DNA from 2 places in the Reella acinonychis genome. Region 1 is predicted to be linked to the other one. Evidence: riboswitches for the same ligand, from Rfam matches in the RefSeq annotation. Region 1 holds a riboswitch; the other holds the start of a gene.
The links. A riboswitch is a leader RNA that binds a small molecule or an ion and turns the genes downstream of it on or off. The one in region 1 is predicted to bind thiamine pyrophosphate.
Positions count from the first base shown of each region.

Region 1 (8,246 bases):
TGACAGCGAGGGGGGGAACATTATGGCAGATATCACTCGTTTGAATTATAAAAAACCAATGGCAACCTTATATGTAGAATATAAGGACAATGGTAACAAAGACGAAAATGGTAAAGTCATCTTAGAAAAACATGAAGAAGTCGTGAATGTGGCGACAATTCAAGGGATCTTCGGTAGTAAATTCCAAATTACAGGTATTGATAGCCTAGCTGAAGCACAAAACCTTTCTGTTTTATTACGTTCTGGTGCTTTAACTGCCCCTATTCAAATTGTTGAAGAACGTACTGTTGGACCTTCATTAGGGGCTCAAAACGTTGAACAAGGCTTAAAAGCAGGTCTTTGGGGCTTGGCTATCGTTATTGTCTTCTGTTTAATTTTCTATAAATTATTTGGTTTAGTAGCAAGCCTTGCTCTTTGCGTCAATATGATTTTGGTAGTAGGTTTAATGTCACTTCTTCCAGGCGCAACCTTAACCATGCCAGGTATTGCAGGGATTATTCTTTCTGTGGGTATGTCCGTCGATGCAAACGTATTGATCTTCGAACGTATAAAAGAAGAAATCCGTAATGGAAGACCAATACAGCAAGCGATTCATGAAGGATATAATGGTGCTTGGACATCAATTTTTGATGCTAACCTCACAACAATCCTCACCTCAATTGTACTCTATGCGGTAGGAACTGGTCCTGTGAAAGGCTTTGCGATTACACTTTCATTAGGGGTTGCAATTTCTATGTTCACAGCAATCACTGGAACCCGTATGCTAGTCAACTGGTTATACGGCGGTAAACGTGTTGAGAAATTATCCATTTAGCAAGGAGAGAAATTGTGAGCTCAATTAAATCAAAACATGAATACCAAGGTGTTTCCTTGCCATTCCCATTAATTCGCTTTATGAGATACCGTAAATTCGGTTACATTTTCTCATTATTGATAACCAGTTTCTTCCTGTTTACTATTTTTACAAAAGGGTTTAACTGGGGGCTTGATTTTACTGGTGGTATGGTGGTTGATACCCATTTTTCACAAGCAGTAAATCTTGACAATATTCGCTCAAGCTTAGTGGAAAATAATATTACTGGTGCATTAGTGCAAACATCAGGCTCAACAAGTGATGTTATTATTCGCTTGCCGACGTCTACAAGTGATGCACAAATGAGCAGTAAAATTAAAGAAATTATGACCGCACTTGATCCTAATATTCAAATCAGAGCGGTTGAATTTGTAGGTCCAAATGTAGGGGAAGAACTGACTCAAGGAGCTACTTATGCGATGTTAGCAACCCTTGTGATGCTACTTGCGTATATTGGGATGCGGTTTGAAGTGCGCTTAGGCGCAGGTGGTATTTTAGCACTCGCCCACGACGTGATCGTTACATTAGGTATTTTCTCTTTCCTACAAATCGAAATGGATCTGAGCTTCGTTGCTGCGATTCTGACGGTTGTGGGTTACTCGCTCAATGATAGTATCGTTGTATTTGACCGCGTACGTGAAAACTTCCGTAAAATTCGCCGTATGAGTAGTGAAGAAATCATTGATATTTCTTTAACGCAAACCTTAGCGAGAACAATGATTACTTCGGTAACCACGTTATTCGTGGTATTCGCCTTGCTCTTTTTCGGTGGTCCAACAATTTATAGCTTCTCATTAGCCTTATTAATTGGTATTGGATTTGGTACCTATTCATCGATTTTCGTTGCGATTGCAGTTGCATTTGATCTCGGCTTAAAACGTGAACATATGCAAATCAAAATTAATGAAAAAGAAGATTGGGAAGAAGGTTTCTAAATACACAAAACACAAAAAACGCCACAATAAAATGTGGCGTTTTTTATTGAAAAATTTGAACAAAGTGCGGTGAATTTCCTTCTATTTTATATATCATTTAAATAATATCGTTTCAGTATTAAATAACACTTACTAACTCATTAGTGGTATGCTAGAATCGATACTCGAATGATGGTATTTTATACATAACCTCATTTGGCGGGGATATCATCAAGATATCCCTTTTTTATTTTGTTGGAGGGAATATATGATGGCTCAAGCAAAAAATCATATTGAAGTAAAACTCGGATTTAAGTGGCAAGGTTTACTCATCGCCATTTTAGTGGGATTGGCGATTTGGTTTTGCCCAACTCCTGAAAATTTATCACCTAAAGCATGGGGAATGTTAGCTTTATTCGTTGCAACCATTGTTGCAATTATTGCGAAAGCGATGCCTATGGGGGCTGCTACTCTCGTCGCTTTAGTGGTAAGTGGTTTAACGGGATTAACACCACTTTCAGCCAAACAAGGCGATGTTGGTATGCTTTCAGGCTTTGCCAATGGTACTATCTGGTTAATTGGTATTGCCATGTTTTTATCACGTGCCGTCATAAAAACAGGCTTAGGGAAACGCATTGCACTCTATTTCGTAGCTCGTTTTGGTAAAAAAATGATGGGTGTTGCCTATGGTATCGCCTTAGCCGATGTAATTATCGGACCTGGTATTCCGTCAGCATCTGCTCGTGGGGGCGGTATTATGTACCCTATCATGCAATCCATTGCTGATGCTTACGATTCAAAACCTGGCCCAACGGCTCGCCGCGCAGGTGCATTTTTAGCAATCGCTGTATCACAAATTGATACCATAGTTTGTACTATGTTCTTAACCGCTATGGCAGGAAACCCGCTTATTGCCGAACTAGCCAAAGGGCAAGGCGTTAATATTTCTTGGATGACTTGGTTCTTAGGTGCCATTGTTCCAGGTATTGTGAGTTTAATTGTCTTGCCTTATTTTGTGTATCTGATTTATCCACCAGAACTCAAAAACACGCCAAAAATGGCAGAAATGGCAAAAGAAGAACTCAAAAATATGGGACCTATGAGTAAAGCAGAAATCATCCTTGCTTTAGATTTCGTTTTACTTTTATTCCTTTGGACTGTTGGTGATCTTGTTTTCCATATTCCAGCTACAGTTTCTGCCTTTATTGGCTTAGTCATTTTATTATTTACTAATATCATGACGTGGAAAAACATTGTCGAAGAAACAACCGCTTGGGATACTATGTTCTGGTTTGCTGTATTAGTTATGATGGCAAATGCATTGAATAAATACGGTGCAATTGCGTGGGTGTCAAACCATATCGCAAATTCAGTAGGAACATTTAGCTGGCCTATTGCATTCTCTATTTTGGTACTGGTTTATTTTTATACCCGTTACTTCTTCGCCTCTGCTATGGCGCATATTTCAGCGATGTATTTAGCCTTCTTGGCAGCTGCTATCGCAGTAGGGACACCACCAATTATTGCGGCAATTGGTCTAGGTTATACTTCTACGTTATCAATGAGCTTAACACAATATGCTGGCGGTCCAGGGCCTGCATTATATGGTTCAGGTTACAACAGCACTGGGCAATGGTGGGGAGTAAGCTTCGCAGCTTCAATTGTCTCACTCATTATTTGGTTTGGTGTTGGCGGTATTTGGATGAAAATGTTAGGTTGGTGGTAATTCCATCTCCCAATAATCAACAAGGCAAAGTTTAATCACTTTGCCTTTATTTTTGCTTAAAAGTGCGGTGGATTTTCTGCTATTTTTATTCGTTATGTTTATGCTTTTCTAACCAGTAGAATAATCCCAAACAACTTAATAATAAAATCAGTGCTGTAACTGCACTTTCATCACCACGATAGCTGCCTAATTGTTGATAAAGCAAATAAGGCAGTGAACTAAAGTCTTGATTACCAAATAATGCGATCGCCGTAAAATCGCCCAGAGACAGACAACAAGCAAGTGCAAAAGCATATTTCATTGGTGCCGATAAACTGTGCCATTCAATTAATTTGAAACGTTGCCACCCCGTAATGCCTAATGACTGACAAAGTTTTTCATAATGGCTCAGATTATATTTCATTGGGCTTGCGAGAATACGAATTACAAAAGGCAATGCCATCACAGAATTACAAAAGATCAGTAAAATAAAGAGATGAATTCGGGTAAAGTCCCATTCTCTTAACCATAAGAACAGTCCCATAGCGAGCAATAACATTGGAATCGCTAAAATTGCCAAACTAAAATGGATCATTCCATCAGAAAATCGTTGAAATCCTAACCAATATAATCGTCTTGACGCTAGCAATAATGATATTGCCATAACAACAGATGCCAGCGCGGATAAAGGAGCGATACTCATTGAATAAGTGACTGCTTTCCATAACGCGACTTGTTTCCATGCAGTCAAAATCGCCTCAGATGAAACCGCACTAATCACAATATTCATTAAGGGTAAAAGTAAAAATAAGCTCGTGATGAATATCAATGTAATCTGCCAGTATTGTACCCATTTTGATTGGTGCGCAACCCAATAGCTACGTTGGCTTAGTTGTGTTTCTGCTGTTGGGCTAAACCAACTGCTTAATAAAAATAATAGGATACAAAAAACAAATTGTAATAATGCAAATTGCACCGCTTTGGGTAAATCAAAATCAAATATGATCGCTTGATAAATAGCGACTTCTAATGTGGTGTACTTAGGTCCACCGCCCAATACAAGTACAATAGCGAAACTGGTAAAACACAGCATAAAAATCATAATAAATACGGGCAATATTTGTTGTTTTAAATAGGGAAGTTCAATCCAACGAATAAATTGCCAACCGCGTAAATTGATCTGTGCTGCAAGCTGATGTTGTTGATAAGGAATTGATTGATATGCTTGCAAAAACAATCGGGTTGCTAAAGGAATATTAAAAAATAAATGCGCAATCAGAATCCCTGTCAAACCATAGATAGAAGGCGTCCAACTAAAAGCGAATTGTTTACTTAATCCGCCTAACCAACCAGATGCACCATAAACACCAAGGATACCGAAAATAGCAACGAGTGAAGGTAATACAAAGGTCAATGAAAATAATCTGAGTAAGACACTTTTGCCCTTAAAACTTTGATAGAAAAAAGCGCGGGCAAATAGTAATCCAATAATCAGAGATAACAAAGCTGATAATGAGGCTTGAGTTAAGCTAAAAGAGATAACTTGATAAATATAAGGATCTTGCCATACACCTTGCAAAACGTTGTCGCCAACTTGCCAAACCGCGCGCAAGCTAGAAAAATAAACAGACAATAAAATAGATAAAACGATCAAGGCAGCAATATAATGCTGCCAAGATAAACGCGGTAAATTTTGTTTAACGGCAATCTTTATTGACTTAAAATCGATTGCCATGCCGATGTCCATTGCTTAATGTTTTGCTCTGTTACTTTTTCTGTATTCAGGCTTTTCACCTTAAACTGTTGTTGTTTTAATGCATCAAAATGTGGCTCTACTTCTGTTGCAATCACAGAAAGCATGACATTTTTCTGACTAATCTCTTTTTGTGCTGCTGGTGATAGGACAAATTGGATAAATTGATCCGCACATGGATTATCATGCCTTGCAATTTTCGCCATAGTATCCACTTGATACAAAGCTCCTTCACTAAAATCAGTGGCAACATATTGATCAGTTTTATCATTAAGCACATGGTAAATTGGCGAAGTATTGTGACTAAATACTAGATCTGATTCACCTTTGAGGAATACACCGTAAGTTTCGCTCCAACCTTTACCCACTGTTACCGTATGTTTCGCTAAGTTTTTCCAAGCTTGTTCAATTTTATCTGCGGGATAAACCACATTCATCCAAGCTAATAAACCACGCCCCATACTGCTAGTACGAGGATCTTGATAAATGATGCGCAAGTCCTGACGCTCAACTAATTCTTGCAAACTTTTTGGTGGATTTTTCAATTTGTTCTTATCATAAATAAAGGCAAATTGACCAAACTCATAAGGAACAAAAGTTTGATCTTGCCAATCAAATGGTAGTGAAAGTGCGGTTAAATCTACTGATGTTTTTGCAAATAATCCTGTTTTTTGTGCAGCTTCCATTTGGAAATTATCCAACCCTAACACAACGTCCGCTTTGGTTTTCTTTCCTTCTAAACGAAGACGATTTAATAAAGTATTTCGGCTATCGAACACTTGATAATTCACTGAACATTGTGGGAATTGTTTTTCAAACAATTGTTTCACTTCTCCACCCGGTCCCCATTCAGAACCAAAAAACTCTTCAGAATACACATTGACAGTGGTGCTATTAGCAAGTACAGAAGTGGAAAATAAAGAAAGTGCGGTGATAAAACCATATGTTTTGTTAGACATAAAAAATCCTCTAATCAAAAATTAAAGGAATTTAAGTGCGGTCAAATTTTGTTAAAGTTGACGTTTCTCAAATCCCTACGCTGATATTAATCGGTTCAGGTTCAACGGGTATTTTCTCAGCCAATGAATATTAGCACCCCGATGAGAACGGTTTAGTGTAAGTGTTTTTGCCCAAACTTAGCAATAAAAATCTATACCTTAATTCGTCTTTTAGGTAAATTCGCAATACCATCCCAAACTAAAAGCGCAACGGCAATAAGTAAACAGATCATTAAAAGGTAAGAATCGCTTTGTAAGCTTTCACCAATTAAGAAAGAAACACATAACATGAAAAAAGGTTCAAAATATCCTAATAATCCCAATAAATTAATAGGTAAACATTGGCTTGATAAAATATATAACCCCAGTGCTAAACCACCTACAGCACCAAGCAACGCAAGCCAGAGATAGATATGAGGATTTTGACTTTGAATCCAAACCATATCCGTTTGGGAAGCAAAATAAATTGAAGCGGGTACCAGTAACAACATTTCAAAAATAAAACTGGATAAATGCAGCACATTAAAATATTTTCTTACAGCAAAATAGACGGGATAGCCAATACAAACCAAGCCCGTTTCCCAAGAGAAAACGCCCGTCAAAATCACTTTACTTAGCACGCCGATAGCTGCAAATAAAACCGAATAAGTCTTTATTTTAGACATCCGTTCTTTATAGAAAAAACGCCCAATTAATACCATAATTAAAGGCATTAATAGATAACCAATTGAAACCTCAATGGCTCGATTATGTACAGGCGCCCATACAAATAACCACATTTGCACACCCATAGTGGCACTTGTAAAAAGCAGAACAATAAATAAGCGCGGTTGATTTTTTACTTGGATTAAAAATTGAAAAAAGGCTTTGTGCTGTTTCAAGCTGTAAAGTAGCACAGCTAGAAAAGGTAAGGTCACTAACGTTCGCCAGCCAAATAACATTTCGCCTTCCAGCGGTTGTAGCACCGTAGAAAGAAAATACACAATGCCGAACAATAAAGAGGCAATGATAGAAAACGAAATCCCTTTAATCATATATTTATAACCGTTCTAATTTTGCTAAATGCGCAATAAGCCACTTAATGCCTTGACCTTGGAAGGCGATTTGTAATCTAGTGTTGTTATCCGCACCTTCGACATTAATAATGGTGCCTTGGCCAAATTTCTCGTGGCGCACTTTTTGTCCTGCTTTCCAACCACTATTTTCGTCCACAAAAACTCGGCTAGAATTCACCGCACTTTGATTGTAGGCGCGGGTTACTGTACCACGTAAACGCACCGCTTGGATACATTCATCAGGCAATTCACTAATAAAACGCGAAGGGATATGGCGTTCTTCTTTACCATATAAACGGCGGCTTTCAGCATAACAAATAGTTAATTTTTGTTTTGCTCGTGTAATGCCCACATAAGCCAAACGACGTTCTTCTTCTAAGCGCCCTGGTTCCTCTAAGGATAAGAAACTCGGGAAAATGCCCTCTTCAACTCCTACCATAAAAACACGAGGAAACTCTAACCCTTTCGCTGAATGTAAGGTCATCATCTGAACACTTGCTTGATGCGGATTGGCTTGTTCTTCGCCCGCTTCCAATGACGCGTGCGTCAGAAATGCAGTTAAATCAGACATATCTTCCGCATCATCAGGTTTAATAAATTCTCTCGCTGCAGACACTAATTCAGCTAAGTTCTCAATACGTACTTCGCCTTTTTCGCCCTTTTCTTGCTCATACATTTGATATAAACCAGAATGTTTAATCACAAAATCGGTTTGCTCAAATAATGGCATATCCATACTATCTTGGGCTAATGAATTGATTAATTCCACAAAACGTAATAACGCGGTGGCTGCTCGCCCTGCTAACATATTCTCTTGCATCGCAATTTGCGTGGCTTGCCACAGAGTGACTTCTCGCTCTCTGGTCAGTTGACGTAAGGTATCTAAAGTGCGGTCACCAATTCCTCTGGTTGGTGTGTTAATCACACGTTCAAACGCAGCGTCATCATGTCGATTATTAACTAAACGT
Region 1 is NZ_CM128256.1:1,254,773-1,263,018, reverse strand. Features, by position in the region: gene secD (protein translocase subunit SecD) at 1-814, shown strand, start outside; gene secF (protein translocase subunit SecF) at 895-1,788, shown strand; gene ACUXZ4_RS06345 (DASS family sodium-coupled anion symporter) at 2,036-3,493, shown strand; gene thiP (thiamine/thiamine pyrophosphate ABC transporter permease ThiP) at 3,579-5,207, opposite strand; gene thiB (thiamine ABC transporter substrate binding subunit) at 5,183-6,184, opposite strand; TPP riboswitch at 6,239-6,335, opposite strand; gene rarD (EamA family transporter RarD) at 6,376-7,257, opposite strand; gene uvrD (DNA helicase II) at 7,262-8,246, opposite strand, start outside.

Region 2 (8,246 bases), 520 kb from region 1:
TGAAATTTCTAATGCTATGCCGAGAGCCTAGATTATACAGTTGCCAGCGTTTAAAAGAGGCAGCTGAACAATGTGGTCATCAAATGGATATTTTGGATCCAAACCGTTTTTTATTAAAACTTGAACAAAACGCACCGCACTTTAATTTATATTATCAAGAGAATTATAAAGCTACGCCTTATCCTGTGCCAGATTATGATGCGGTGTTGCCACGTTTTGGTTCTGCCAGTACCAAAATGGGCTGTGCTGTTTTACGTCATTTTCGGGCGAAGTCGGTACCTTGTTTAAACGACGATATTGCTTTCTCACAAGCCAGAGATAAATGGCAAAGTTTGCAACTTTTACAGCAAGAAGGGATTGCAGTGCCGAATACTTTACTGGCGGGTTGTGAATGTGAAGTAGGGGAAAGCATAAATTATATTGCAGAGCCATTAATCATCAAAACGTTATCGGGATCGCAAGGTATTGGCGTGATTCTGGCAGATAAAAAGCAGCGAGCAGTCAGTATTTTAGAAACCTTAAAAGATGCGAGTGTGCCAGTGCTATTACAGGATTTTATTGAAGAAGCTAATAATGCCGATATTCGTTGTTTTGTGATTGGTGATAGCGTTGTAGCAAGTATGCAACGACAAGGGCAAAATGGAGAATTTCGTGCCAATTTTCATCGTGGTGGCAGTGCAGATACCTTACAACTCAATGAAACGGAAAAAGCAATTGCTATCAAGGCGACTAAAGCATTAGGTTTAGATGTTGCAGGCGTGGATCTTATTCGATCTCAACATGGATTGCTCGTTCTTGAAGTTAATGCCAGCCCAGGTTTAGAAATGATAGAGAAGACCAGTGGCATTGATATTGCACTGCAAATGATTATTTATTTAGAGAAGAAATTAATGAGATAAAGATAAGCCCAGCATTTAGCTGGGCTTTATTTATGAAACGCGTTTATCAGGATTCTGTATTTGATATTCTGGTGGCAATTGAGGATTGATTTCTTCCTCATGTAATGGCACCGCGTCTTGTGTAGGTTTCGTTGGCGCATCTTGTAGATCATTTTTTGATTTATCAATTAAATTTGCACGCATTTTGGGGTGCTTTGTTTGTGGAGATAGCCAAATATCAATAAATGCCTGATTAAATTGCTGATCAAATTCGTAATCTAACACTGTATCATTAAGTACAAAATAGCCCTTATCCTCAAGAGCAATATAGCTTAACTTATCATTAGGTGAGAAATCAGGAAAAATACGTTGTAATTCCTTTAACCAGCCCTCAGTATCAGCTTCGATTTTAAAATTCTCTAATTCTTTAATTAAGCTAACGGCAAAATTCTTCCCTTCTACTTGTTTGTCATAAGTAAAAGTTAACATTAATGGGCGCTCATTTTCTTGATAATTGCCTGTTTCAGTGTGCAAAGCGATGGTATAAACTAAAAAAGGTCCCCAGTTATAATCTGTTTTACCAACAGGTTGCCATTGTGCCCATAGCATTGTCGGCAAGAGTAGTAATGAAAGTACAACGGATTTAAATGTCATAGCCTATATATTAGAGGAAAAAATTAGCTAAATTATAGCAATAATTTTTAGATGAAAATATAGTATTTTGTGAAATTACAAAAAATAACACCGTACTTTTATATGAGAAAGTGCGGTGTGTTTTTCAATTATTTTCTATTGTTTGGTTGCGCCGATAACTCCCCAATATTTCTCATGTTTTACTTCACCTACAATGTGTTTATTTTCCACTTTATCTTTGCCGTTTACAAAGTGGAGTTCTGCAACTGCACGGTCAGGTGAATCCTTTGATACGACTAATGGTTCAGATAAATTATCTAATTGTGTTGTTTCAGGTTTGAAAACAACACTTCTTGGATCGCCCGGGTTGCTTTTTAAAGAAAACAATTCAGTTCCAGTGTATTTACCAATAACTTTACCAGTTGCTTCCCCCGCTTTATAAGAAAGTTCTAAGTTAGCTGGTGTAACAATTTCAGTATTTACAGTTGTAGTATATAAAAATTGTCCTTTATAGTTTGCAGTTAGGTGGCTTAAGTCGCCAGTGTTTTCAGATCCTTCTTCAATAGAATATACATAATTATTACGTACTTTCATGAAATCTACCGTATCACGATAGTAACCATAATAAACGTTATCATCTAGTAGGTAAAAATCATAATGAGGGCCAGCTTCATTATCTGTATTTTTTCCAGGTTTTAATTGAATTACGCCTTCTTTTACTTCTTTGATATGTTTATCTGTGCTATAGGTATATTTTTCATTTGGGACAATATATTTTACTGGCACGGCATCTTTACTATGTGCAAAGTTGCCATTCCATTTTTTTTCTGGCTCAGGTTGTTTTTGAGGCTCAGGTTGTTTTTGAGGCTCAGGTTGTTTTTGAGGCTCAGGTTGTTTTTGAGGCTCAGGTTGTTTTTGAGGCTCAGGCTGTTTTTGAGTTTCAGATTGTTTAGTTGTTGTATTCGTAGCTGATTCTTTTGATTTGTCTTTGTGTGTGCTATTTCCATTCTTATTTGATTGTGCATTTGTTTGAGAATGGTTTGGATTAACTGCTGATGGTGCTGTATGACTAGCACCTCCGCCACCTCCACTACAAGCGACAATTAATCCTGATAACATTGTTAGTGTGAAAGTTTTTGTTAGTTTCATAAAAATCCTTAAATAAAATAGAAATAAAAAAATAATTAAAAAGTTTTACTGAACGTCATATAAATCCGTTGACGATCATATTCAGCAAACGGATTATTGCTTTTTGTTTTTTGGAAAAAAGCAGAAATTCTAGGTGTTATACCAAAAAAATGCAAGTCTCTTTTCCAGAGGTCCAATCTGATAGCGTATTCTTTGTTCTGTTGTCTTACTTTAAAAAAGCTAGGTGCAAAAATATCTTCGCTTGATGCTGAAGCAGCTTTATATTGGCGTTGTGCATAACTAAGTTGTAGTGAAGTAGAAATGCCTTTTAGCCATTCCTGTGCCCAGCCTACAGATACTGCGTAACGTTGAAAGGCGTTAGCTTTCAATGTCGCGTTTTTACGATAATAATCTAAACCTAAAGACCATACTTGCTTACTATTTGGAATATATTGAATTTGATGAGATAGGGAATAGTAATTACCATTCGCATGATGTTGTTCTGGCTGATGATGGCGTTGTTCTGCATATCTCATTTCAGTTGATAATTTCCAGTTTGAATTTAACCAAGTTTTATAACTTAAGGCTAAACCAACTTGTTTTTCATAGGGCTTTAATTTTGTAGTGGTTGATTTTTCACCACCTGCATACCAAAGTCTTTCTATATAAGGGGCAATTTTGATTTCATGGTTAAGATTGCGATAACCGAATCCCCATTGTCCTTGTAATGAGAGTTCATTATATTTACGATTATCCCAATAATATTTACCATTAATATCCACATCAATATCGGTAAAGAAACCTTTTGCTAAAGACCAATTTTTATGCATATTAGCAAAATATCCTACACCTGTTGCTCGTTCTGGTTCACTTGATGGTGTAAAACCTTCTACTTTTAATCCAGATTTAGGTGCATTATTCACATTGGATTCTTGTAAATAATTCGCACTAAAATAAAATTGCACCTGATCTTGTTTATTTAATTCTGTTAAATAAGTATCAATTAAATGGATTAATGGTGTAGGCAGAGGCTCTGAGCGTAATTTGGTAAATTCCCATTGTGCCGCTTCATTTTGTTTATTTTTAAAAAGTGCAATTGCTAATTGTAAACGAATTGCTTGTTGATCGGGATCTTTAGCCAATAAGGCTCGATATAAATCAATAGAATGACTAAGATTCCCTTTATGATAGGCGATTAATGCTCCAGCCCATTGTAATAATTCTTGATCAGGTTGCGGAGTTCGTTGATAAATTTCTGTTAATAGCTCTACTTGTACGATATCGTTATTTTTTAATGCATTAACAAGAAGCTGTAATGTTAACTCGGGTTGTTGCTCCAGTTGGGCTTTTGTTAATACCTGTGCTTCTTGTTTATTTATGCTTGAGGTTGGTTCTATATCTTGGATAGAACGTGTAGGTCTAGTCGCCGTTGTTTGCATAAATTTTTCATCAGGGCGATGATTATCTACATTAATAATTCGATCATTATTTGCCCAAGTGAGTTGGCAAATAGTTGTCAAAAAAGTGAGGGCTGTAATTTTATATTTCATCTTCATTCTCTGTTACTTTATTTAAAAGCGGGCGAGTGTATCAGTAACATGCCCATATGTAAATTAAATAGGTGTTATTTTATTCAATTTATAAGATAAAAAATACCACGATTTCACAGAAAATTGCTTCGATTTTATACCTATAACGAAGAAAATTATAATTATCGTGGTATTAGTATTACATTGAGAAATATTATGATTATTACCCACCATATTTATATGATATGGTGGGTAACTTTTTCTTACTCTGACGGGGTTAACTACAGTAAATCCTGCGTTTGATGATAAATCTCACCGCCTTTTTCGCGGAATTTTTCTGCCATTTCACGCAATCCTTCTGCTTGAGTTTGGACATCGTCTGTCACGTTCACCACTTCAATGCTTTCCAAGCTTTTCGCATAATCACGCACTTCTTGGGTGATTTTCATGGAGCAGAATTTTGGCCCACACATCGAGCAGAAATGGGCGACTTTGCCTGATTCCTGTGGCAAGGTTTCATCGTGGTAGGCACGAGCGGTTTCAGGATCGAGAGAAAGGTTAAACTGATCTTCCCAACGGAATTCAAAACGGGCTTTTGACATGGCATTATCACGAATTTGTGCCGCTGGGTGTCCTTTGGCTAAATCTGCAGCGTGGGCAGCGATTTTGTAGGTAATTAGCCCTTGTTTAACATCTTCTTTGTCAGGCAAGCCTAAATGCTCTTTCGGCGTTACATAACACAGCATGGCACAGCCAAACCAGCCGATCATCGCTGCCCCAATGCCTGAAGTGAAATGATCATAGCCCGGGGCAATATCGGTAGTCAGTGGTCCTAAGGTATAGAAAGGCGCTTCGTGGCAATGTTCAAGTTCTTCGGTCATATTGCGTTGGATCATATGCATCGGAATATGCCCTGGCCCTTCGATCATCACTTGCACATCATATTCCCACGCAATTTTGGTGAGTTCGCCTAAGGTGTAAAGCTCAGAAAATTGCGCTTCATCATTAGCATCTTGAATAGAACCTGGGCGTAAGCCATCGCCTAAAGACAGTGACACATCATAGCTGGCACAAATTTCACAGATTTCACGGAAATGTTCATACAAGAAATTTTCCTGATGATGCGACAAGCACCATTTCGCCATAATGGAACCGCCACGAGAAACAATGCCCGTTAAGCGTTTGGCAGTCATCGGCACATAACGCAACAAGGTGCCAGCGTGAATGGTGAAATAATCCACCCCTTGCTCCGCTTGTTCAATAATGGTGTCTTTGAAAATTTCCCAAGTGAGATTTTCCGCCACGCCATTGACCTTTTCTAAGGCTTGATAAAGCGGCACCGTGCCAATTGGCACAGGGCTGTTGCGAATAATCCATTCCCGTGTTTCGTGGATATTCCGTCCTGTGGACAAGTCCATCACTGTATCCGCACCCCAACGGGTTGCCCACACCAGTTTTTCCACTTCTTCTTCAATAGATGAGGTCACTGCAGAGTTACCAATATTGGCATTGACTTTCACTAAGAAATTACGCCCAATGATCATCGGTTCTAATTCAGGGTGATTGATATTACAAGGAATAATCGCACGCCCTGCCGCCACTTCTTGTCGCACAAATTCAGGGGTGATTTTATCAGGAATATTTGCACCAAACGCCTGCCCCAAATGTTGTTGCAAAAGCACCGCACTTTTCACTCGCTCACGCCCCATATTTTCACGCAGAGCGATAAATTCCATTTCAGGGGTGATAATGCCTTGTTTGGCATAATGCATTTGCGTCACACATTTGCCCGATTTGGCACGTCGCACTTGATGTTTCAGTTGAAAACGCAGTTCGTCCAAAGTGCGGTCATTTTGGCGTAAATTCGCATAATCGGAACTCAACGCCGACAATTGCTCCGTGTCATCACGTTCAATGATCCAATTTTCACGACAAGCAGGAATGCCTTTGGTGACATCAATCTCTTTTTGCTCATCACCATAGACGCCAGCGGTATCATAAATAGGAATGGATTCGTTCGGCTCATATTGCGGATTATTTTTATCGCCGCCCACCAAAGTTGGACTTAAATGAATTTCTCGCATCGGCACTTGAATATCTGCCCGAGAACCTTGCAAATAAAAGCGAGAAGAATTGGGGTGTTGATGCCCTTTTAAATTATGAATAAAGGCTTGTGCCGCTTCACGTTTTTCACGGCGAGTAGTAACTTTTGACATAAGCAAATACCTTTTTTAATGGAAGAAAGTAAATTGCTTGTTGAAGTGAGGGGTAAATCATCGTATAACGTCTGTTTTGCAAAAATGCAGGCGACATACACAAAAGTGCGGTTTAATTTTGATGAGTTTTACTTGTTTCCCTACGCGGGTGTTAGCCCAACAGGTTCGACGGATCCCAATATGGTCTCAGCTCGAAAGCACTCCGACAAGATTGAAAAAGTATAAATTAAAATAGCTTAAAAAGCGATCAAAAAATCCTCGTGATAATAACACGAGGATTTTGATGATGTGCTTGACTAGCGAGTTAGCTTAAATTACGCCAATTCTGCACGTAATTTTTTGGTCACTGCCACCATTACTTCTAATTGAGCAATGGTTTCTGTCCAGCCACGGGTTTTTAAACCACAGTCTGGGTTGACCCATAAACGCTCTTTTGGCACCACTTTCAACGCTTTGCGGAGTAAGTGTTCAATTTCTTCCGCTTTTGGCACGCGTGGACTGTGAATGTCGTACACGCCTGGGCCGATGTCGTTCGGGTATTTGAAATCGCCGAATGCGGTTAATAATTCCATATCTGAACGTGACGTTTCAATCGTGATTACGTCGGCATCTAAACCGGCAATGGCTGGTAAGATGTCGTTAAATTCAGAGTAACACATATGGGTGTGGATTTGCGTGTCATCTTGTACTCCCATATAGCTTAAGCGGAACGCTTCGCCTGCCCATTGTAAGTACGCATCCCAGTCGGCGCGTTTGAGCGGTAAACCTTCACGGATTGCTGGCTCGTCGATTTGGATCACTTTGATGCCTGCTTTTTCTAAGTCTAATACTTCGTCAGATAACGCCACACCGATTTGTTTACATACGGTTGAACGTGGAATATCGTTACGCACGAATGACCATTGTAAAATGGTGACAGGACCCGTTAGCATCCCTTTCATCACTTTTTTGGTTAAGCTTTGTGCATATTGTGACCAACGCACAGTCATTGGCTCTGGACGAACCACATCACCGTAAATTACTGGTGGTTTTACGCAGCGTGAACCGTAGCTTTGTACCCAACCGAATTTGGTAAACGCAAAACCGTCTAATAATTCACCGAAGTATTCCACCATATCGTTACGCTCTGCTTCACCGTGAACAAGCACATCAAGGTCAAGTTCTTCTTGGCGACGCACCACATATTCGATCTCTTTCTTCATTGCTGCTTCATAATCAGCAAGGCTTAAATCGCCTTTTTTGAAGCTCGCACGAGCGTGGCGGATTTCCGTGGTTTGTGGGAATGAACCGATGTTGGTAGTCGGTAGAAGCGGTAAGTTCAACCACGCATTTTGCTTCTCGATACGCTCTGCAAATGGTGACTTGCGTTGGTCAGCATTCGCTGGCAAGTTTGCTAAACGCTCTGCCACTTCAGGGCGGTGAATTTCTTTAGAATTTGCACGCGCGTCCGCAGCCGCTTGGCTTGCATCTAATTCTGCTTTAATGGCATCACGACCTTTTTCAAGCGCAGTTTTTAATACGTTTAACTCTTGTACTTTTTGTAATGTGAAGGCTAACCAGCTGTAAAGTGCAGGGTTTTTCTCTTGTAATTGAGTTTCAACGCTTAAATCAAATGGCGTGTGAAGTAATGAACAGCTTGGTGCAATCCATAAGCGTTCGCCTAATTTTGCCTTTAACGGCTCAACCACATCTAATACTTTGTTTAGGTTCGCACGCCAAATGTTACGACCTTCGATCACACCCGCTGAAAGTACTTTGCTGTAATCTTCAAAGGCAGCAAGTTGCTCTGGGGAACGGATTAAATCTAAGTGTAAACCGTCTACGGGTAAGTCTTTTAACAGCGCAGCGTGTTCTGCCACTGA
Region 2 is NZ_CM128256.1:1,771,994-1,780,239, reverse strand. Features, by position in the region: gene ACUXZ4_RS08685 (RimK family alpha-L-glutamate ligase) at 1-899, shown strand, start outside; gene ACUXZ4_RS08680 (hypothetical protein) at 930-1,532, opposite strand; gene ACUXZ4_RS08675 (hypothetical protein) at 1,668-2,660, opposite strand; gene ACUXZ4_RS08670 (surface lipoprotein assembly modifier) at 2,696-4,195, opposite strand; gene thiC (phosphomethylpyrimidine synthase ThiC) at 4,450-6,384, opposite strand; TPP riboswitch at 6,504-6,599, opposite strand; gene metE (5-methyltetrahydropteroyltriglutamate--homocysteine S-methyltransferase) at 6,699-8,246, opposite strand, start outside.
Region 2: linked by a shared signal. The riboswitch ahead of thiC (phosphomethylpyrimidine synthase ThiC) and the one ahead of thiB (thiamine ABC transporter substrate binding subunit) in region 1 are both predicted to bind thiamine pyrophosphate.